3 regions of the Breoghania sp. L-A4 genome follow, and region 1 is predicted to be linked to each of the others. Evidence: riboswitches for the same ligand, from Rfam matches in the RefSeq annotation. Region 1 holds a riboswitch; each other region holds the start of a gene.
What was found. A riboswitch is a leader RNA that binds a small molecule or an ion and turns the genes downstream of it on or off. The one in region 1 is predicted to bind thiamine pyrophosphate.
Positions count from the first base shown of each region.

Region 1 (6,928 bases):
CTACGCCGCGCCGCTGATGACGGTGGTGCTGGCGGTCTTCGTCCTAGGCGAGGTGGTGGGCATTTATCGCTGGAGCGCCGTCGGCGTCGGCTTCTTCGGCGTTCTGATCATCCTTTATCCGCATCTCGGCACGACCGACATGCATGGCGACACCGCATTCGGAGCCTTGCTCGCCTTCATCGGCACCATTTTCATGGCGCTGGCGGCGATCATCGTGCGCAAGCTGATCCTCACCGAACGATCCGCCACCATTGTGCTGTGGTTTTCGGGGTCGTCCTCCGTCATGGCGCTGATGACGCTTCCGATCGGCTGGGCCTGGCCGTCGTGGGCCTGGGTGATGCCCGACCCGCAGCAATGGGTGTTGCTGGTCGCCACCGGCCTGGTCGGGGGGTGGGGCAGATTTTCCTCACCCAGAGCTATCGCAACGCCGACGCCTCGACGATCGCGCCCTTCGACTACACGACGATGATCTGGGCGACGGCCGTCGGCTGGCTGGTGTTTTCCGAAGTTCCGGGGCCATGGGTCGTCGGCGGCGCCACGCTGGTGATTGCGGCGGGCCTGTTCGTCATCTTCCGCGAGCATCGCCTCGGCATCGACCGCACCCGCGCCAGGCGCGCGCAGACGCCGTCCAAGGCGTGACGAGGTCAGGACCGCTTATCGTGCTTTGAGAAGGCGCTGCCACAGCGTGCCGCCGAGGTACTTTCTGCCGATCCAGAAATAAGCGACGATCAAAGCGAACATGACTAGCGCCGGCATTCCGTTCAGCTTGAAACCATCATCGGTCGTGTCACCGGATACACGCGCGACGCTGTAGCCGATGACAAAGAATGCCGTCAGGAAATCGAGGATAGCGGCGAGAATGATCCGCCAATGCGCGATCGCCCGTGTGCTGTTCGGTGTAGAGATGTCGTCTTTCATCGTGCGCCCCCCTAGCCATAGTCCATCGCCGATCATGCGCGATGACACGGATCGTGTCCTTGGAAAATTGTCGCCCAGGACCCGCGCCTACTGCCCCACATCCGGATCATAGGCAAATGTCTCGATCGCGCTTGTCGTGCCGTCCTTGAAGGTCAGTTGCACAGAGATGCTCTGCGCCGAATTGGCGGGCAGGGAGAGATACGGGATCTCCTTGGTCACCGCGTTGGGCGCATTCGGGTTGCAGGCCTCCAGCGTCCAGACGGTTTCCACCGGATCGTCGTTGAGCCCGTAGCGCACGGCGCCGATGCCGCATTTCCAAGCTTCCAGGTGGGTGAAGTAGATTAACTGCCGCCCCTGCCAGTCGCGAAACGCCACCCAGTTGGCCTTGGTCATGGTGAGGATCTGCTTGACCTGCTCATCCGGCATCTGCGCACCGGCCGTGACCGGCCAAGCGAGGCACGCGACAAGCGCGGCGATGCGGATCATGACAGCCTCCCCAATCTCAGAACGCCTTGCCTGGTCGGCGCTGCCGGTCAGAACGCCTTGCCCGACCGGCCTGGCCGGTCAGAACGCCTTGCCCGACCGGCTTCGTCGGTCAGAACGCCTTGAACGTGATGATCGTCTTGGTGTCCTGGATGTTGTCGATGCAGTGGACCTTTTCGTTCACGAAATGGCCGATGTCGGCGTCGTCCTCGACGTAGAATTTTGCCAGCAGGTCGTAATCGCCCGCGGTCGAGTAGATCTCGGAGGCGATTTCCGCGTCGGCGATTTCGCCCGCGACCTCATAGGCCTTGCCGAGCCGGCACTTGATGAGGACGAAAAACGGCTTCATGAGTCTCTCCGGTTTTGCGTGCGTCGCGATAGCGGGCCGCCGCGCGCGTGTTCGCCGCAGTGAACCGGATTGTGACGCCGAGAACAAGAGGCCGTGGCTCCGGTTGCGGTGGAAGACGGCCGAGGCGGGGCCGCGCCCCGGGGGTTGCAATGGACCGGCGGGCGCGGTAGCTGTTGGCCGTCTCATGGGGGTGCCGATCCGGCTGAGAGGCATTTTGCCAACCCCTTGAACCTGAACCGGATCATGCCGGCGGAGGGAATGGGAATGATGTCAGCAGCAACGCCTGCGTCATGCGGCGCTCACGATTCCACCAACGATTTAACCGGCGCGAGCCTTACGGTGCCATTGCTCCAGTCGCCATTGCGGCCGGGACACGGGTCATCAGCGCGTTCACGCCTGTCAACGCGCGGCGGCCGCAAGGAGTGCCCGGGACAATGACACCGGTTGTCGATATGGATCATCTGGCGGACTCGCTGGAGCGATTGCGCGGCGCAAAGGTGCGGGTGCACTGCATCACCAACGCGGTGGCGCAGAACTTTTCCGCCAACATGCTGCTGGCGCTGGGCGTCAGGCCGTCGATGACCGTGGCACCCTCGGAGGTGCCGGCCTTCGTCTCCAGCGCTGACGCATTGCTGGTCAATCTGGGGACGCTCGACCGCGAGCGGCGCGACGCCATTGACCTGGCGCTTGATGCAGCGCTTGAGACACAAACGCCTTGGGTGCTGGATCCGGTGCTGGTCAACCGCTCGCCCGAGCGGCTGGCTCTGGCGCGCGCGCTGGTCGACCGGGAACCCATGATTGTGCGCGCCAATGCCGAGGAATTCGCCTCTCTGGCGGAACCCGGCGAGACGGCGGCGCATTACGCGGTGCGCAAGCTCACCTGCGTGGCGCTGACCGGCGAGGTTGACCGTATCAGCGACGGCGGACGTTCGGCGGCCCTGTCCAACGGTCATCCGCTGATGGCACGGGTGACGGCCATGGGGTGTGCGGCGACGGCGGTGGCCAGCGCTTTCCTGGCCGTCGAGCACGATCCCCTGCGCTCCGCCGTTTGCGCTTTCACTGTCGTCGGGGTCGCGGGAGAAATCGCGGCGGGCGAGGCGAGAGGGCCGGGGAGTTTCGCGGTCTCTTTGCTGGATGCGCTGTACACGCTGGATGGCGACACGCTGCGCAGGGCCGCCCGCGTCGCCGTCGAGGAAGCGGATGGGGATCCGCGCGCAACCGATTTGGGAGTAACAGCACAATGACGGCAATCGCCGTAACAATCGCCGGATCCGATTCCGGCGGCGGCGCGGGCATTCAGGCTGATCTGAAGACCTTTTCCGCGCTCGGCGTCTATGGCGCCAGCGTCATCGCGGCGCTGACCGCGCAGAACACGCTGGGCGTCACCGGCATCTACGATGTGCCGCCGGACTTTGTTCGCGCGCAGATGGACGCGGTGTTCTCCGATCTCAAGGTGGACGCTGTGAAGATCGGCATGCTGTCGCGGCCCGCCGTCATCGAGGCGGTGGCCCGTGGGCTGGACGCCTTCGATCGCACCGATGCCGTGCTCGATCCCGTCATGGTGGCGGCCTCGGGCGATCCGCTTCTCGCCAATGAGGCTGTGGCGGTGCTGGTTGCGGAACTGTTTCCGCGCGCGGCGCTGATCACGCCCAACCTGCATGAGGCGGCACGAATCCTGGATGCGCCGGTCGCCGAGACGCGCGCGCAGATGCAGGCGCAGGCGGAGGCGCTGCTGGCGCTGGGTCCGCGCGCCGTGCTGGTCAAGGGCGGCCATGGGGATGGGGCGGAGAGCGCCGATATTCTGCTGAGCGCCAATGGCGCGCGATGGTTCACCGCGCCGCGCCTTGAGACGAAGAACACCCATGGCACCGGCTGCACATTGTCCTCGGCCATCGCGGCGGGGCTGGCGCGCGGGCTGGATCTTGCCGCCGCCGTCGCTGCCGCCAAGGACTATGTAACCGCGGCGATCAGGGCCGCCGACGATCTGACGATCGGTGCCGGTCACGGGCCGGTGCATCACTTCCATGCTCAATGGACGGAGAACACGCAATGACCGAAACCAGTGACAAGGGGCTGCCAGGCGCTGCGATCTCGCGGCGGAATGTGTTGCTTGCCGGTGCCACGGGCGTCGCCGCGGCGGGGCTCGCTGCGCCCGCCATCGCCCAGTCTGGCGACGAGCAGCCGGTCATCGAATGGAAGATGGTCACCTCTTGGCCGAAGAACCTGCCCGGTCCGGGCGTCACGGCGCAGCGGATCGCCGACAACATCGGCCTGCTGAGCGGCGGCCGCATGCGCGTGCGGCTCTATGCGGCGGGCGAGCTGGTGCCTGCGCTGGAGGTCTTTGACGCGGTGTCCAGCGGCACCGCGCAGCTCGGGCATTCGGCGTCCTTCTTCTGGCAGGGCAAGATGCCCGCGGCCGCCTTCTTCACCGCCGTGCCCTTCGGCCTGACGCCGCTGGAGCACATGATGTGGATCGAGCAGGGCGGCGGCCAGGAAGTCTGGGACACGCTCTATGCGCCCTTCGGCGTCAAACCCTTCATGGGTGGCAACACCGGGTTCCAGATGGGCGGCTGGTTCAACAAGGAAATCAACACGCTCGATGACATCGAAGGCCTGAAGATCCGCATGCCGGGCTTGGGCGGCGAGGTCATGCGCAAGCTGGGCGCCACACCCGTCTCGCTGCCGCCGTCGGAAATCCTCACCGCGCTTCAGACAGGCGTCATCGATGCGGCCGAGTTCCTCGGTCCCTGGAGCGATCTCGCCATGGGATTCCACAAGGCGACGAAACTCTATTATGGGCCCGGCTTCCACGAGCCCAACGGCACCGGCGAGGCGCTGGTCAACGGCAATGCCTTCGAGGGTCTGCCAGAGGACCTGAAAGCCATCGTCGAGCATGTGTTCAGGGCGGAAAACGCGCTGGCGCTGAGCGAAAGCGAATGGATGAATGCCGGCCAGCTCTTGGAGCTGACGGACACTTACGGCGTCACCGTGAAAAGCTATCCCGATGTCGTGCTGAAGGCGGCGCGAATGGCGGCCGACGAGGTGCTGGCGACGTTTGCGGAGAAAGATCCGGCCAGCCAGGCGGTCTATGAGAGCTTCAAGGCGGCGCGTGAGCGGATTGCGCCGTGGAGCAAGATCAGCCAGCAGGCGTTTTTGTCCGCACGCGGGTAGGAGACCCTGTCCATTCTGGACGTGAAAAAGCCGGCGGTTCCATTGGGGATCGCCGGCTTCTTCGTGTTCGATTGCAGACTGATCAGCCCGCGACGACCGTCTGACGCTGTTCGCCGAGGCCCTGGATGCCCAGGCGCATTTCGTCGCCGACCTTCAGGAACCGCGGCGGCTTCATGCCGAGGCCGACGCCCGGGGCGTGCCGGTGATGATCACGTCACCGGGTTCCAGTGCCATCAGCGTCGAGGTGTAGGCGATGCACTGGGCGCAGGTGAACACCATGGTCGCCGTGTTGCCGGTCTGCATGCGCTCGCCGCTCACGTCGAGGAACATGTCCAGCGCCTGCGGATCGCCGAGTTCGTCCGGCGTCACCAGCCACGGGCCGAGCGGGCCGAAGGTCGGCGCGCTCTTGCCCTTGAGCCACTGACCGGTGCCCTCGAGCTGCCAGCTGCGCTCGGAAACGTCGTTGCAGATCGTGTAGCCGGCGACACACGACAGCGCATCGGCTTCTGAAATATTGTAGGCGTGCGCGCCGATGACGATCGCCAGCTCGACCTCCCAGTCGCCCTTGGTGGCGTTGGTCGGCAGGATGACATCGTCATTGGGCCCCGAGAGCGAGCTCGGCGCCTTGGAAAACAGCAGCGGCTCCGAGGGGATCGGCATCCCGGCCTCGGCCGCGTGGTCGGCATAGTTCAGCCCCACCGCGATGAAATGGCCGATGGAGGCGATCGGCGAGCCGAGGCGGACGTCCGCGTCAACGGCCGGAAGCGTCGCCGCATCGTGAGCCGCGAGCGCGGCCAGCATGGCAGGAGCGATGGTGGAGTGGTCGAAATCGGCCACATGGGCGGACAGATCGCGAATCGTGCCGCCGGCGTCGATGAGACCAGGCTTCTCGGCGCCGCGCGGGCCAAAACGGACAAACTTCATGGTATCTCCCGGGAACGAGCTGATTATGTTTCTTGAATTGGCGCGGATGATGGGCGGCGGGTCTGTTTGATGCAAGGGGACGCGTGCAGAAATACCCGGACAATTGCGGTGTACCCACGTTCCCTTGGGGAAGGTGCTTTCCTAACGTAATGTAATGGTATTCAGCGCGCTAAATCTGTTGCCATTTTGCACCTATAGGTGGAATTGTTGCAACGGAATTGGTCTGGACGGCGTGCGGACACATGGATTGGAACGGGGTCCCGCCGTGCGTCATTCGCTAAAAAGATATTCAATTGCAAAAGGTTGGTTAGCGCATCCTATTTCTTGGGAGCGCTGCGATATGCTTCGCAAGAGCTTTTGAGCGATATTGGCGTCTGTTGGCAACGCCAGCCGGAACCGAAAACGATGTTGCTTGTGTGCAAATTTGATCGGTACGATGCGTGACAAATCAGCGCAAAAGCTGCTTGGCGGTCGCGTTGCTTCAAAAGATCACGAGCTCGGGTCTGGCTTGTTTGAAGCGCTTGCGGGACCGCACATGCGAAACAGTCTGGGTGGGAACGGCAATGCTGGAAAAAAGAGCGATACTTTTGGCGACGGTGGCGATGGCGATTGCCGGTACAGGCGATGCGTTCGCCGGCGCCTTCGCGTTGCGCGAGCAGAGCGCCTATTATCAGGGCATGTCGTTCGCGGGCAACGCGGCGGGCGGCCCGTCGATCTCTTCGATGTTCTGGAACTCCGCGACGGTGACGAACACAAAGGGGTTCACGGCGGAGTCAAACAGCACGTTCATCGTTCCGGAAGTCGAAATCACGCCGGACGCGACCGTTGCGACCGCGCCGTTCGGCGGGAGCGGCGACATGGGCTCCGACGCCTGGGTTCCGGCCAGCTATTTCGGCTATCAGGTCAACGAGGAAATCTATCTTGGCCTCGCGGTTAACAGCCAGTTCGGTTTGAGCACCAAGGCGGGGCCCGATTGGTCCGGCCAGGTTTACGCCCGCACGTCGGAAGTGTTCTCCGTCAACGCCAACCCGATCGTCGGCTACAAGTTCAATGACATGATCTCGGTCGCCATGGGACTGCAGG
Region 1 is NZ_CP031841.1:3,498,733-3,505,660, reverse strand. Features, by position in the region: gene D1F64_RS16035 (DMT family transporter) at 1-469, shown strand, start outside; gene D1F64_RS23895 (hypothetical protein) at 466-639, shown strand; gene D1F64_RS16030 (hypothetical protein) at 655-918, opposite strand; gene D1F64_RS16025 (hypothetical protein) at 1,006-1,404, opposite strand; gene D1F64_RS16020 (Lrp/AsnC ligand binding domain-containing protein) at 1,514-1,750, opposite strand; TPP riboswitch at 1,927-2,025, shown strand; gene thiM (hydroxyethylthiazole kinase) at 2,185-2,994, shown strand; gene thiD (bifunctional hydroxymethylpyrimidine kinase/phosphomethylpyrimidine kinase) at 2,991-3,803, shown strand; gene D1F64_RS16005 (TRAP transporter substrate-binding protein) at 3,800-4,921, shown strand; partial or broken gene D1F64_RS16000 (fumarylacetoacetate hydrolase family protein) at 5,004-5,845, opposite strand; gene D1F64_RS25155 (outer membrane protein transport protein) at 6,409-6,928, shown strand, end outside.

Region 2 (6,928 bases), 2.4 Mb from region 1:
AGTTCAATCCATTAAGCGATCTTACAATTATTACCGCTCCGAACGGCTACGGTAAAACAATGTTGATCCGAATTCTTGATGCTTTCTTCAATCGACGCCTACATTTTTTTTGGAAACTTGATTTTCAAGAAATTGTAATTTGCTTCGCAAGCGGCAAAAGAATTTCGATTTCCAGAGAATCAAGAAAAGTCATCAAAGATGATGTTGAAGAACCGGTTGAAGATGCAGAGGAAAAATTAGTTGTTACAATCCGTAGTTCTGGTTTTGGTCATGACGAAGAATTCTATGATGTTAAGCCAAGCGCATCTCCGCGTGCCATTTCATACATCGATCGACACCTTCCGGTTGACAGAGTCGGGGCAGGCCGTTGGCTTGATGTTACTCTTGGAGAGGTTCTCAGTACGAACGAGGTTCTCGAAAAATACGGGCACTTGCTGCCAGAAGGGTATGCGGCCCACACGAAGACACCGACATGGCTTACGGAGGCTATTGGGGCTGCTGACACGCATTTGATCGAGACGCAGCGCCTTCTCTCTTTGGAGTCCGAAGAAGATCCGAGATTTCGAAACAGAGGCCGATACTCTAAGTACTCTTCTGTAGTTGACGAAGATGCAGAAGATTTGTCCGAGCGCATCGGCAACATACTTACAGAATATGCAAATGAATCCCAAAAACTTGATGAGTCTTTCCCAAAACGTATCATCGACGTTTTTTCAGATAGGCCTACTCAAGACACTTTGCAGATCGTAGATGGTGAAGATCAAATTCGCGCGCGCCTAAGCGAATTAAGTAAAAAACGCGATAGACTTGTAGAGGTTGGTTTGATTGGTGAGACTATAAGTGAACCTATTCAACCTAGCGATATTTTCCAACAAGAAGTTCTCAGGAAGTTTCTTTCGATATATATTGTAAATACTGAAAATAAGTTAAGAATTTTTGATGATATATATGAAAAAATCCGACTTTTTAAACAAATAATTGATGAGCATTTTTCATTCAAGCGAATTGACTTTAGTAAGCAGAGCGGAATCGAGATTCGAGACCAAGATACAGACACAAAAATCCCACTTTCAGAACTTTCATCGGGGGAGCAGCATGAACTGGTTCTTATCTATGAACTGCTGTTCAAAGTGAAAGATGGTTCATTGATTTTGATCGACGAGCCGGAGCTTTCACTGCATGTTGGATGGCAAAAACGATTTATTTCGGATATCCAAAAAATACAAAGACTAAAACATATGACTTTTGTTATAGCTACACATTCTCCACAAATCATTAATGATAAGTGGGATCTCGTCCAGGACTTAGCCTCGTAGGATCTAGCAATGAGTAGTGTAAAAGACGAGATCACCGGTCAAACACTGGCTAACCAAATCATGTTAGAGAAAGCGTCCCACAGTGGTAGCTTTTTATTGGTTGAGGGAAGCTCAGACGCTAGTATGTTTGCAAATTTTTCAGATAAAAAACAATGTTCAATTGTTGTTTGTATCGGATGGAAAAATCTATTTGAGTCTATTAGCATTCTTTCTGAACTACAACAAACCCAAATTCTTGGTTATTGTGATCGAGATTATTCAGATATCGTTGGTTACTCAGAATATAATGGGTCCATTGTTTTTACTGATGAGAATGACATAGAAACACAAATAATATGCTCTGAAGCTCTCGGGAAAGTTCTGGAGGAGTTTGGGCACACTGATCGCATCGCCGCAGAAATAGACCGAGAAAATACGTCGCCATCAGAATTGGTTCTTCAGTGGTCGCAAGCCACGGGCGCACTGCGGTTATTATCTGCGCAAAACAGATGGAAACTCAAGTTCAAGGATATGAAGTATAAATTCGTTGATACGAACAGTCCGGAATTTTGCATCGTCCAAACGGTTCGATATGTCGTTGGCCGATCCGTCCGAGATGAGTTGCCCGACCTGGCCGCCATAGAAACCGCTGTGCGGAGTTGCATTAGAAACAATGGCAGTCGTAATCTAGCGAACGGACATGACTGTGTAGTGGTGCTCGGCAGGGCGTTCCGTCGTCGGTTTGGCAGCACCAATAGATTCAATACAGATGTTGGTCGTGAAGACTTAGCCAAAATATTGCGGATAGCCTATGAATTCGCATTTTTTCAGAAAACGCGTGGATACAGAGAAATCAAAAGGTGGGAGAGCGTGACTGGTTATTCTATCTTAAGAACCACCTAGATCGAGTCACTGGCAGGTAAATCCTCTCAGCTAACTAAATTAAGAATCTTTTTGGCCCTACCTTCTGGAATGTAGGCTTGCCCTGTTCAGTCGCTAACACAGCTGGCGTACAGCGAAGTTCCCCTTCCCGCCCTTTCCCGCCATCAGATGCAAGGTGACGGAAAACTGCTTCGGTCCGGAAGCCCCCTTGCACCCGGACCATGCGCTCCCCTACACTCTCCTCCACTCAACGGGGTGCCGGCGGATCTGCCGGCTGAGAGGCTTGCCAACCCGTCGAACCTGATCCGGATCATGCCGGCGGAGGGATTGAGGCCTTGGTGTTTGTCGCAAAAGCCATGCATGCCGTTTCTCGCCGGCCAACGCGAGGAACCGCCTGATGCCGTCCCCCCAATTCTCAACGGATGCCGCCTTTGCCATGCATCAGGCCATGCGCGCCAAGGCGCCGCTGGTGCACAACATCACCAACTATGTGGTCATGACGATCTCCGCCAACGTGCTGCTCGCCGCCGGCGCCTCGCCCGCCATGGTGCACGCGGTGGAGGAGGCCGAGGAGTTTCTCGGCATCTCGTCCGCGCTGGTCGCCAACATCGGAACGCTGTCGCCGCGCTGGGTCGAGGCCATGGAGGCCTGCGGGGCGGCTGCATCGAAAGCCGGGAAACCCTGGGTGCTCGATCCGGTCGGCTGCGGCGCGACGGCCTATCGCACGGAGGTTGCCACGCGGTTGGCGGCCCTGAAGCCGACGCTCATCCGCGGCAACGCGTCGGAAATCATGGCGCTGGCGGGCGCCTCGGGCGCGGCGCCCAAGGGTGTCGACAGCACGGTCGGCTCGGATGCGGCGCTGGATGCCGCGCGGGCGCTCAGCCTCGCCACCGGCAGCATCGTCGCGGTGACCGGCGAGACCGATTACGCCACCGATGGCGCGCGCATCATCGCTGTGACCGGCGGCGATCCCATGATGCCGCTGTCGACCGGTCTGGGCTGCTCGCTCAGCGCGCTGTGCGGCGCCTTTCTCGCTGCTGGTGAAGATCCGCTGGCGGCGACGGTCGCGGCGCTTGCGGTTTATGGCGCGGCCGGAGCTGCCGCCGCCGCGGCGAGCGACGGCCCCGGCGATCTGCCGGCCAAACTCTGCAACGCGCTTCATGCGTCAACCGCCGGGATGCTGGCGGCCCATGTTTTGATCACGGAAGGCTCCTGATGGCCCATGCGTTCGACCTGTCCGTCTATCTGGTCACGGACACAAGGCTGTGCGGCGCGCGCGGCGTGGTGGAGACGGCCGTGGCCGCGGCGCGTGGCGGGGCGACGCTCGTCCAGTTGCGCGATCCCGATGCGTCCACCCGGCAACTCGTCGACAGCGCGCGCGCGCTGGTCGCCGCCCTTGCGCCCTTCAACGTGCCGCTGATCGTCAATGACCGCATTGATGTGGCGCTGGCGTCCGGTGCGCATGGGGTGCATGTGGGCCAGAGCGACATGAGGCCTGCCGACGTGCGCACGCTCATCGGTCGCGATGCGATCCTTGGTCTGTCGGTCGGATCGGATGGGGAGCTTGCGAACTCGGATCTGGGTCCGGTCGACTATGTCGGCATCGGCCCGGTCTTTGGCACGCAGACGAAGACCAACGCGGGTCCCGCCATGGGCGTGGAGGGTTTCGCCACGTTCAGGCCGAAAATCGCGCTGCCTGCTGTGGCCATCGGCGGCATCAAGGCGGGACACACGGCGGAGATCATGCGGGCGGGGGCCGATGGGGTTGCGGTCGTCTCGGCGATTTGCGCGGCGGAGGATCCGCGAGCGGCGGCGGAAGATTTCGCCCGCGCCGTCGCATCGGCGAGGGTGTCTTGATTGCGGGGTCGTGAAGCGCAGGCCGGGCGCGGCTCAGGCCGGATCGACGCTCAGGAGGGTTTGTCGCAGCTTCAGCGGACGGCAGAACACCGTGCGCTCGCCGATCCTCACAGGATAACGTGCGGCAGGCTCCGACTCCTGACTGCACAGCATGATCAGTGAGGATGGCGGGATCGCTTCCTCAAGCGTGTTCGGCACGCTGATCAGATAGTCGCCTTGTGTTGTTCCCGCGCGATTGAGAAGCACGGCGAACACGCAGGCGATGATGAGATTGGCAACCACGAAAGCGACCGAGGACGGCATGCCGAGAACCTTGCCGATCCGAGTCGACCGTTCACGCCACCCCGCATTGCGCGGCCGCGCCTCGTTCGCCCCGGGCGCATCGGGCTCGGCAGAGTTCCGGACGGCCGCGGACCCGGCCGCCGCAGGCTGCGGCTGGCCGGCACCATGATCTTCCTCCGTCAGCTCGCCTTTCGTCTCTTCTTGCGGCGGCGCCTTCGCGAAAATCGGCGCGTACCCCACGTCGGGCAGCGTGATGCGCACGTCGCAATCGACGCCGGGATCCGCGTAGTAGAGACGCAACAGGTTGCGCAGGCGTGAGGCGTTCACCCGGACGATGGGATTGGTGCGCGGGTTGAAGCCCTGTTGCTGGTTGAAAACGCTCGTCGCGATGGCGACTTCCTTGAGGCTCTCCGCATCGCCCTCGATCTGCTTGTCGACGAGATAGCTCAGCAGCCGGCTGATTTTCGGGGACCTGGCGAAGTTGTCCGAAGCGAGAATTCCGTCCAGGGCATCCCTGATATCGACGGCTGCCGGAGTATAGCCAGCGTCGGAAATTGGACTCATCGCGTTTTGCTCCAGCCTGCGGGCGAGTTTCGAATAGCTGTGCCCGACATCGGTCAGTCGAAACGTCAGAGGGTCCGCCAAAATCCCTGGCGTGGGCAACGTTCGACCGGTTGGCCGTACAAATTCAACTATTATGATTGGTATTCATTGTCAAATATTTGTCCGGCCAAAAAGCAGTTTGCCGTGCCTGGCGAAAAAAAAGCCGGGCGCAATGGCCCGGCTTGATTGCGTTTGGGAATTTTGTTTCGAGACAACTATTGGACGATGACCTTGGTGCCCACCTGCACCCGTGCGTAAAGATCGATCGCGTCCTCGTTGCGCATGCGGATGCAGCCCGAGGAGACCGCGCGGCCAATGCTCCACGGCTGGTTGGAGCCGTGGATGCGGTACAGCGTGCTGCCGAGATACATGGCGCGGGCGCCGAGCGGATTGGATGGTCCGCCGGGCATGAACGCGGGAAGTCCAGGCTGGCGCTGACGCATCTCCGCCGGCGGCCGCCAGTCCGGCCATTCGGCCTTGCGGGTCACGGTGTGGGTGCCTGCCCATTCGAAGCCCGGACGGCCCACGCCGACGCCGTAGCGCCGCGCCTTGCCGCCGGATTCGACGAGATAGAGATAGCGCGCCGGCGTGTCGATGATCACGGTGCCGGGAGCTTGCCCGCCGCGATAGTCGACGACGGTGGGCAGGAAGGCCGGGTCCATCGGCGGCGGCGACTTGCTCTTTTGCTGTGCCGCGCGGGGGCGTTCCGCCCGGGTGTCGCCGGGCAGGGCGGCGTGACGGAAGCCGCGCGGTGCCGGCAGGCTGACCCGCGGCGTTCTGCGCGAGGTGTCGAGCTTCATCACCCACGGACCGGTGAGGTCCGGGCTGAGGACCAGCGGCGGCGGCGGCGCGCGAAAGGAGCTTTCGGCGAAGGCGGTGACCGGCGTCGCGGCCGCCGCAAGGCAGACCGCGGCCAGAAGCGCGGAAAAGGATCTGTTCATCGGGTTACTCGCGACTGATGGCAATGAGCGCAATGACTGTCGTTTGATCGGGACAAACCCTAGTCGCGTGACCTGAAGGAAATGGTGAATCGCCGCGTAACCGTGATTGCAAATTGATGTGGTGGTTAGCGCTTGGTTTCGATGAATGGTTTATGAAATATGTATCGAATGGAAACTGCAGGTAGAACCATTCATGTTTCAAATGCCGTCAAGAAAAAGTCGAATGGAAACCTGTATTCACAGATTTCGAACTCTTCTACTTGGGGGTGCGGCAGCCGCCATCGCTCGCGACGTCGGGATCAGCGCAGGCGTTTGCGGGTGTCGCGGATGACCGCGGGCAACACGTCCCGCGCGGCCTTGGCGTTCATCCCCGGCATGATGCGCGAGTCGTAGAGCATGTTGAGAATATAGCGGTCGAATTCCGTGAAGCGGGCATGCCGGGAGCTGTCGTTGAAGACGCTGTGTTCCAGCGACTCGTCGTCGTTCATCGGGCCCAGGCCCTGCAGCACTTCCTCGATCAGGCAACGCCGGAACAGGAATTCGCCCTCATCGGACACGATCACGGCGGCGGAGCGGCTGATGCCGCTCTTGTCGGACATCACCCGCACCAGGCAGCGTCCCGGCGCGTCGGCGCTCGGATCATCGTAAATGTGGTTCTGGACGGTTTCCGCATATTGCGGCCGGTCGACAATATAGACGTGGAAATTCGCCTGAGCGGCCGAGCGCGCGATCGTTGTCTGCAGGCCATCGATCTTGTTTCCGATCTCGAGCAGGAAACGGTGCGCCATCGGCAGCCGGTTGGCCTTGGAAAGGTTGTGCACGTAGAAGCGCACCGGTCCGGTGTATTTTTTCACCAGATAGGGTTGCCAGCTCCAAGTGCGGTATTCCAGCCCGAACACGGTGCGTACGAAGCCCTCGGTCAGCTCCCGGTTGGTGAAGGTCCCGGCGTGGCCCTGTGCGCCGGCGCACACCAGCAGGGCGAAGCCGGCGCAAGCGCACACGAACCAGCGTTGCGCGCGCGCCGCTTGCCTGCATCCGGCTGAGCAATCGTGGCGCCGCACAGCGCCA
Region 2 is NZ_CP031841.1:914,047-920,974, forward strand. Features, by position in the region: gene D1F64_RS04260 (AAA family ATPase) at 1-1,316, shown strand, start outside; gene D1F64_RS04265 (DUF4435 domain-containing protein) at 1,326-2,198, shown strand; TPP riboswitch at 2,419-2,521, shown strand; gene thiM (hydroxyethylthiazole kinase) at 2,575-3,393, shown strand; gene thiE (thiamine phosphate synthase) at 3,393-4,034, shown strand; gene D1F64_RS04280 (hypothetical protein) at 4,068-4,880, opposite strand; gene D1F64_RS04285 (L,D-transpeptidase) at 5,135-5,860, opposite strand; gene D1F64_RS04290 (DUF2927 domain-containing protein) at 6,160-6,861, opposite strand.
Region 2: it holds a riboswitch for thiamine pyrophosphate, as region 1 does, so the genes downstream of both, thiM (hydroxyethylthiazole kinase) here and thiM (hydroxyethylthiazole kinase) in region 1, are expected to answer to the same signal.

Region 3 (6,928 bases), 730 kb from region 1:
CGACCATCGAGCACAACCCGATGCCGCGGTAGACGCCCTTCTCGCGCATCTCGCTCTGGCGGGCGCGCAGGCCGTCGTAGTCCATGATCTCCAGAAGCTTTGCGAGCGAACGGTGGTGCGACAGATCCGCCAGCTTCATGCCCGAGGCCGAGGTCGCCGGATAGGCGTCGTCGAGAATAAGGTTGCGGCGCCTGAGTTCCACCGGGTCCATTCCGGTCTTCGCCGCCATGTCCTCCACCAGCCCCTCCATCACCGCCATGGCGATCGGATGGCCGACGGCGCGGTACTGGCACATGACGTTCTTGTTCTGGAAGACGACGCGAGCGCGGGCCTTGTAGGCGGGAATGCGGTAGGGCGCGCCGGTCAGATTGAGCACCTGGTTGGCCTCGATCGCCGAGGTGCGCGGATAGACGCTGTAGGGCCCGATGCCGGTGAGATCGTCCATTTCCAGCGCCACCATGCGGCCGTCGGCGTCCACCGCCAGCTTCGCCGTCACCCGGTGGTCGCGGGCGTGGATGTCGGTGACGAAACTCTCCAGCCGGTCGGCGGTGAATTTCACCGGCCGCTTGAGGATCTTCGCCGCCGCCGCCACGGCGATCTCGTCACCATAGGTGTGGATCTTGATGCCGAAGGACCCGCCCACATCGCCGGCGATGATGCGGACGTTCTCCTCCGGCAGGTCCAGATGTTTGGCCAGCACTGCCTGCATCATGTGCGGCGCCTGTCCGGAATAGCGAAACGTCAGCCGCTGCTCCGACGGGTCGAAATCGATGAGCGCCGCGCGCGGCTCGAGCGTCACGCCGGTGTGCCGGTTGAAACGGAAGGTGCGCTCGACGATTGTCACGTCGCCGCGCGAAAACGCCGCCGCGACGTCGCCGGTCTCCACCACCCGTTCCCAGGCGAGATTGTCGCCGAACGACGCGTGGATCACCGGTGTGCCGGGCTCCAGCGCGCGCTCCATGTCGCAGGCCGCGGGCAGTTCTTCGTAATCCACGCCCACCAGCGCGCAGGCGTCCTCGGCCACCGCCCGGCTGACCGCCACCACCATCACCACGGGCTCGCCCTGCCAGCGCACCGTGTCTGTCGCCAGCGGCGACTGCGGCGCGGATCGAAGCCCCGCCAGATGGCTGAGCACGCCCACCCAGGGCGTCACGACGCCCTCGAAATCGGCGGCCGTGAACACCCGCAGCACGCCGTCCAGCGCCACCGCCTCGGTCACATCGATGGCGGTGATTCTTGCATGCGCGTGCGAGCTGCGCACGAAGGCCGCGTGCACCATGCGCGGCGGGCTGAAGTCGTCCACGTAGCGGCCCCGGCCCTCCAGCAGCCGCTTGGCGTTGGGGCGCGGCACCGTGCTGCCGATGTAGCTGTTGGGCCGGTCGAAATCATGCAGACCCGCTTTTGTCTCGGCGCTCATTGTCCGCCCCTCCCCAGCATCACGTCCTCAATGGCATCGACAATCGCCTGATAGCCGGTGCAGCGGCAGTAGTTGCCCGAGATGTGCTCACGGATCTCGGCCCGGTCGCACGTCTTGCCCGCCTGCACCAGTTCCAATGCGCTCGCCAGCATGCCGGGCGAACAGAAGCCGCATTGCAACGCGTTGTGGCGGTGGAACGCCTGCTGCAGCGCGCGCGCCTGCCGTCCCGTCTCGCCGGGCGCTTCGGCGAAGCCCTCGACCGTGGTCACCTCGGCGCCGTCGGCCTGCACCGCCAGCATCAAACAGCCGCGCACGCTCTGCCCGTCGACCAGTACGGTGCAGGCGCCGCACACGCCGTGCTCGCAGCCCACATGGCTGCCGGTGAGCCCCAGTTCGCCGCGCAGAAAATCGACAAGATTGATGCGCACGGGAACGTCGCGGGACACCGCCTCGCCGTTCACCGTCATCGCAAGTGCTCGCGTCCGATCCATCATTGGCTCGTTTCCTGGCATGGTCTCAAAGCCCGCTCAAAACGCGTTTCATCAGCACCGCCGCCAGATGCCGCTTCATCTGCGGCGAGGCGTTGAGATCGCCGTGGGTGTCCAGCGTTTCCATGCTGGCCGCGGCCTTGAAGACGGCCTGCGCGTCGCGCGGCGGAAACCCGGTAATGGCCGCTTCCGCCTGCCCGAGCCGCACCGGGCGGTCCGCAAGCCCGAAGCCGGCGATCCGCGCGGACGAGATCAGCCCGTCCTCCACCTGCGCGGCCACCGCCAGCCCCGCCATGGCGTAATCGCCATGCCTGCGGGTCAGCTCGCGAAAAGCGAAGCGCGCGCCGGGCGCCGGCCTGGGCACCTCCAGCGCGACGATCAGCTCGGCCGGCCCCAGCGCGGTGTCGTAAAGACCGAGAAAGAAATTGTCCGCCGCGATCGACCGCGCGCCGTTGGGCCCCGCGACATGCACGGTGCCGCCCAGCGCCAGCAGGCAGGCGGGCAGCTCGGCCGCCGGATCGGCAAGGGCGATGCTGCCGCCGATGGTGCCGCGGTTGCGGATCGCCGGATGGGCGATATGCGGCATGGCCAGCGCGATCAGCGGCGCGTGCTCGGCGATCACCGGGGATGCCATCAGTTCGGCATGCCGGGTCAGCGCCCCGATGCGCAGGCCTGCCGGCGTCTCCGATATGCCGGACAGCTCGGCGATCGCATTGAGATCGACCACAAGGTCCGGCTCGTTGAAGCGGAAATTCATCACCGGCATCAGGCTCTGCCCGCCGGCCAGCGCCACCGCGTCCACGCCGTCGCGACTCATCAGCGCCACGGCCTGCGCAAGCGTGTCGGGTCGCGCATAGGCGAAATCGGCTGCTTTCATGTCTCTCCCCCCGGAGCGGCCCTTGAGGGCGGCGCGTGACCGCCCTTTGCGCGGCGGTTCATTTCTGTCGACATTATTTATCGAAAGATAAATAGTGACAAGCACCAATCGGAAGGAAGGCGAAATGAGCGACAAGACGCCCGGCTGGGTGGCGCTGGATGCGGTGCTGCGGCCGCCCGTGGTCTACCGCAGCATGAAGATCTGCCTGTTCGTCGGCACCATCCTGACCGCCGTCAACCAGGGCGAGGCGATCCTGGCCGGCGAGGTCCGCTGGACGAAGATCCTGCTCACCTATCTGGTGCCGCTCGTGGTCTCCAGCTACGCCGCCTGGGGCGCCCTACGCGAACACGAGCGCATCAAGCAGGCGCTGCTGCACGTGCCGCCCGGGCCGCACGGCGAGTGAGGGACCCGCACGACAAACGGCAACCCCTTCCCCGCGAGCATCAGAACGGAATGGATCCTCGGCACAAGGCCGAGGATGACGAAAGATCGGCGCAAGTCGCTGACAAAAAACAAAATTCGTCATGCTCGGGCCTGTCCCGAGCATCCACCCCCGACACAGACCGGTTCAGGAAATCCTCCGCGCCCTCCACTCCGACAGTCGCGAAATTCACAGCCCCCCTTGCGCGAACGAAACGAACCGAGCATGCTTGCGGCCAAGTTCCGAGGGGTGTTCCGTTGAACTGAGATGGTCGGTCTTCCGAGGCTGCCGAACCCTTCGAACCTGATCCGGGTCATACCGGCGAAGGGACGGGAACCTGAGCCACTCTCCCGGGTCTCCATGGTCTTTGATATCAAGGACGGGGAGATCCCATGCTTTGTCTTACAAGGTGCGCCCCTGCGCGCGCCGCACGCTCTTACCCCCTTCCCAAGGGCACGCGCGTTTTCGCACCTCGGCATCCCGGCCGGACCCGTCGGCATGCGCATGAAGCCCACACTGCCCCATCGCGGTGCCTGGCATGAGGCCATCGCATCGCGATGCGCCCGGCGCGTCCGCGCGCGGACGCGCGGCCGTCAACATCGGCGTCAGCGCCGCCGCGTTCCTGGCCGTCTGGGAGATCAGCGTGTGGGCCTTCGCGCTGCCCGCCTACATGCTGCCGGGCCCCGCGCGTGTGGGCGCGGCCCTGTGGACACGCGGCGACTATCTGCTCTCGCACGCCGGCATCACGGCGCTGGAAACCCTCGCGGGCCTCGTGCTGGGCTGTCTCACCGGCGTGCTCATCGCGGTGGCCATGAGCCTGTCGCCCCTCGTGCGCCGCTTCGCGCTGCCCGCCATCGTCATCACCCAGGCCCTGCCGGTCTTCGCCATAGCGCCGCTTTTGGTGCTGTGGTTCGGCTTCGGCATTGCCTCCAAGATCGTCATGGCGATGCTGATCATCTTCTTCCCCGTGGCCTCGTCCTTCTATGACGGACTGACGCGCACCGACCCCGATCTGCTGGACTACGCGCGGCTGACCCGCGCCACCCGGTGGCAGGTGATGCTGTATTTCCGTATTCCCGCCGCCCTTCCCGCCCTGTCCACCGGCCTGCGCGTTTCCGCCGTCTTCGCCCCCATCGGCGCGATCGTCGGCGAATGGGTCGGATCAAGCGCCGGCCTGGGCTTCGTCATGCTTCAGGCCAACGCCCGCGTACAGACCGATCTGGTCTTCGCCGCGCTCGCCATTCTCGCGGTCATGGCGCTTCTTCTGCGCTTCGCCGTCGCCCGCATCACCACCGCCATGGTCCCATGGCAAGCCGAAACCGACTGACCCATCCACTGGAGGACTTTGAATGAAACGCCTTTGCCTCGCGGCCCTTGCCGCGCTCATGCTGCTGACGCCCGCGCTGCAATCACCGGCATATGCCAGCGACAAGCTGACCGTGCTGCTGGACTGGTACGTCAACCCCGACCACGGCCCGCTGATCGTCGCCCAGGAGTTGGGATACTTTGAAGCGGAAGGCCTCGACGTGGAGCTGATCGCGCCTTCCGATCCCAGCGCGCCACCCAGGCTGGTCGCCGCCGGCCAGGGTGACATCGCCGTTTCCTACCAGCCCACACTCTACGAGCAGGTGCAGGCGGAACTGCCGCTCACCCGCATCGGCACGCTGGTGGAAACGCCGCTCAACGCGCTGATCGCGCTGAAGGATGGCCCCATCAAGTCGCTCAAGGACCTGAAGGGCAAGAAGGTCGGCTTCTCGATCTCCGGCTTCGAGGACGCGATCCTCTCGACCATGCTGAAGACCGTGGGTCTCACGGAAGCGGATGTGGAGATGATCAACGTCAACTTCGCGCTCACCCCCGCCCTGTTGTCCGGACAGGTGGACGCGGTCATCGGCGCCTACCGCAATTTCGAACTCACCCAGCTCGAGATCGAGGGCAAGCCCGGCATCGCCATCTACCCCGAGGAACACGGCGTGCCGGTCTATGACGAGCTGATCTACATCGTGAACAGTGAAAAGCTCGATGACGACCGCTTCAAGCGCTTCCTGCGCGCGGTGGAGGCCGCCACGATTTTCCTCACCAACCATCCCGAGCAAGGGTTTGCCGCCTTCATCAAGGCTCATGCGGATCTCGACGACGAACTCAACCGCCGCGCCTGGTTCGACACGCTGCCGCGCTTCGCCAAGCGCCCCGCGGCCCTTGATGCCGGCCGCTACGAGCGCTTCGGCCATTTCATGAAGGACGCCGGGCTGGTCAAGACGCTTTCGCCAGTGGAGGACTACGCGGTGGAGCTGAGGTAGCGCGTCTCAACCGGGACGGAAACGCGACGTGCACCTCACCTCTCCCACAGGGAGAGGTCGGACTGCAGGTCCGGGTGAGGGGATCAGAATTATCGATATCCCTGAGAGCCTTGTACCCCTTGCATGTTGTTTCCAGCGCAAATCGGCGATGATTTGTGCTGGCCGCGTGCGGATGGCCATCCGCACGCGGCCGGATCGACGGGGCCGCGATCCCCTTGGTCGAGACCCGCGGGTGAGCCTGGTCCGCCGATCCCTTTGCGCCTGTTCTGAACAGATGATTGGGAGCCAGACCCGCATGCAAGGCCAGATCCAGCCGCAAACACCCGGCGCACAGCCAGTCTACGTCGGCATCGACGTCTGTAAAGACCATCTCGACATCCACCTGCATCCCCTCGGGCACGGCCTGAGGCTCGCCAACGACCGCGACGGCGTGAGCCGGCTGAAGCGGTTGCTGGCCCGACACGACGTCGCGCGCGTCGTGCTGGAGCCGACGGCCAGCTACCATCGGCTCGTCCACCGCTCGCTGGCCCAGGCTGGCTGGCCGGTGGCGGTCGTCAACCCGCTGCGCGCGCGGCTGTTCGCCGAAGTCCTCGGCAGCCGCGCCAAGACCGACCGCGTCGACGCGAAAATGCTGGCGATCCTCGGCGCGACGCTGGCCCCCAGGCCACGCCGCCGGCGCCCGAAGCGCTCGAGGAACTGCGGGAGCTGGTGCATGCGCGCGCCGCCGCGACCCAGGAGCGCACCGCGCTCGCCAACCGGCTGACGGCCAGCCACGTCGCCGTCCTCAAGGCCGAGCTCAGGCGGCGGCTGGCCGGCCTCGACAGGCACATCGCGCGGCTGGCCCGCGAGATCGGGCGCCGCATCACCGACGATCCGGGGCTGGCGCGGCGCCAGGCCATCCTCACCTCGATCCCCGGCATCGGCGCCACCGTCGCCGCCGTGCTGATCGCCGACATGTCCGAGCTCGGCCAGCTCGACCGCCACGCCTGCGCCAGCCTGGCCGGCGTCGCCCCCCTCGCCAACGACAGCGGCGACATCCGGGGGCCGCGCCACATCAGGGGCGGCCGCGCCATGCCCCGCCGCGCGCTCTATTGGGCAGCGCTGTCCGCCGCCAGGTACAATCCCGACCTCGCCGCCTTCTACAAACGCCTGCGCGACAACGCCAAAAAGCCCAAGGTCGCCCTCACCGCCGTCATGCGAAAGCTCATCATCCTCGCCAACACCCTGCTCAAGGAGGACAGACTGTGGACCCCAAAACACGCTTGACCTGAAACACAGATGCTCACCCCAACCCTCTCCCTGTGGGAGAGGGGGCGGATCCGGTTGCTTCCGTAAAAGGATGACGCGCGGACCACAGTGCCGTGAACGCGAAACGGGCGCCCGCAGCGCGGCGGACGCCCGTTTTCCCGCAAATGCGCTGCGCTC
Region 3 is NZ_CP031841.1:4,224,230-4,231,157, forward strand. Features, by position in the region: gene D1F64_RS19300 (xanthine dehydrogenase family protein molybdopterin-binding subunit) at 1-1,417, opposite strand, end outside; gene D1F64_RS19305 ((2Fe-2S)-binding protein) at 1,414-1,908, opposite strand; gene D1F64_RS19310 (xanthine dehydrogenase family protein subunit M) at 1,934-2,782, opposite strand; gene nrtS (nitrate/nitrite transporter NrtS) at 2,907-3,185, shown strand; TPP riboswitch at 3,439-3,550, shown strand; gene D1F64_RS19320 (ABC transporter permease) at 3,874-4,530, shown strand; gene D1F64_RS19325 (ABC transporter substrate-binding protein) at 4,553-5,503, shown strand; partial or broken gene D1F64_RS19330 (IS110 family transposase) at 5,799-6,769, shown strand.
Region 3: it holds a riboswitch for thiamine pyrophosphate, as region 1 does, so the genes downstream of both, D1F64_RS19320 (ABC transporter permease) here and thiM (hydroxyethylthiazole kinase) in region 1, are expected to answer to the same signal.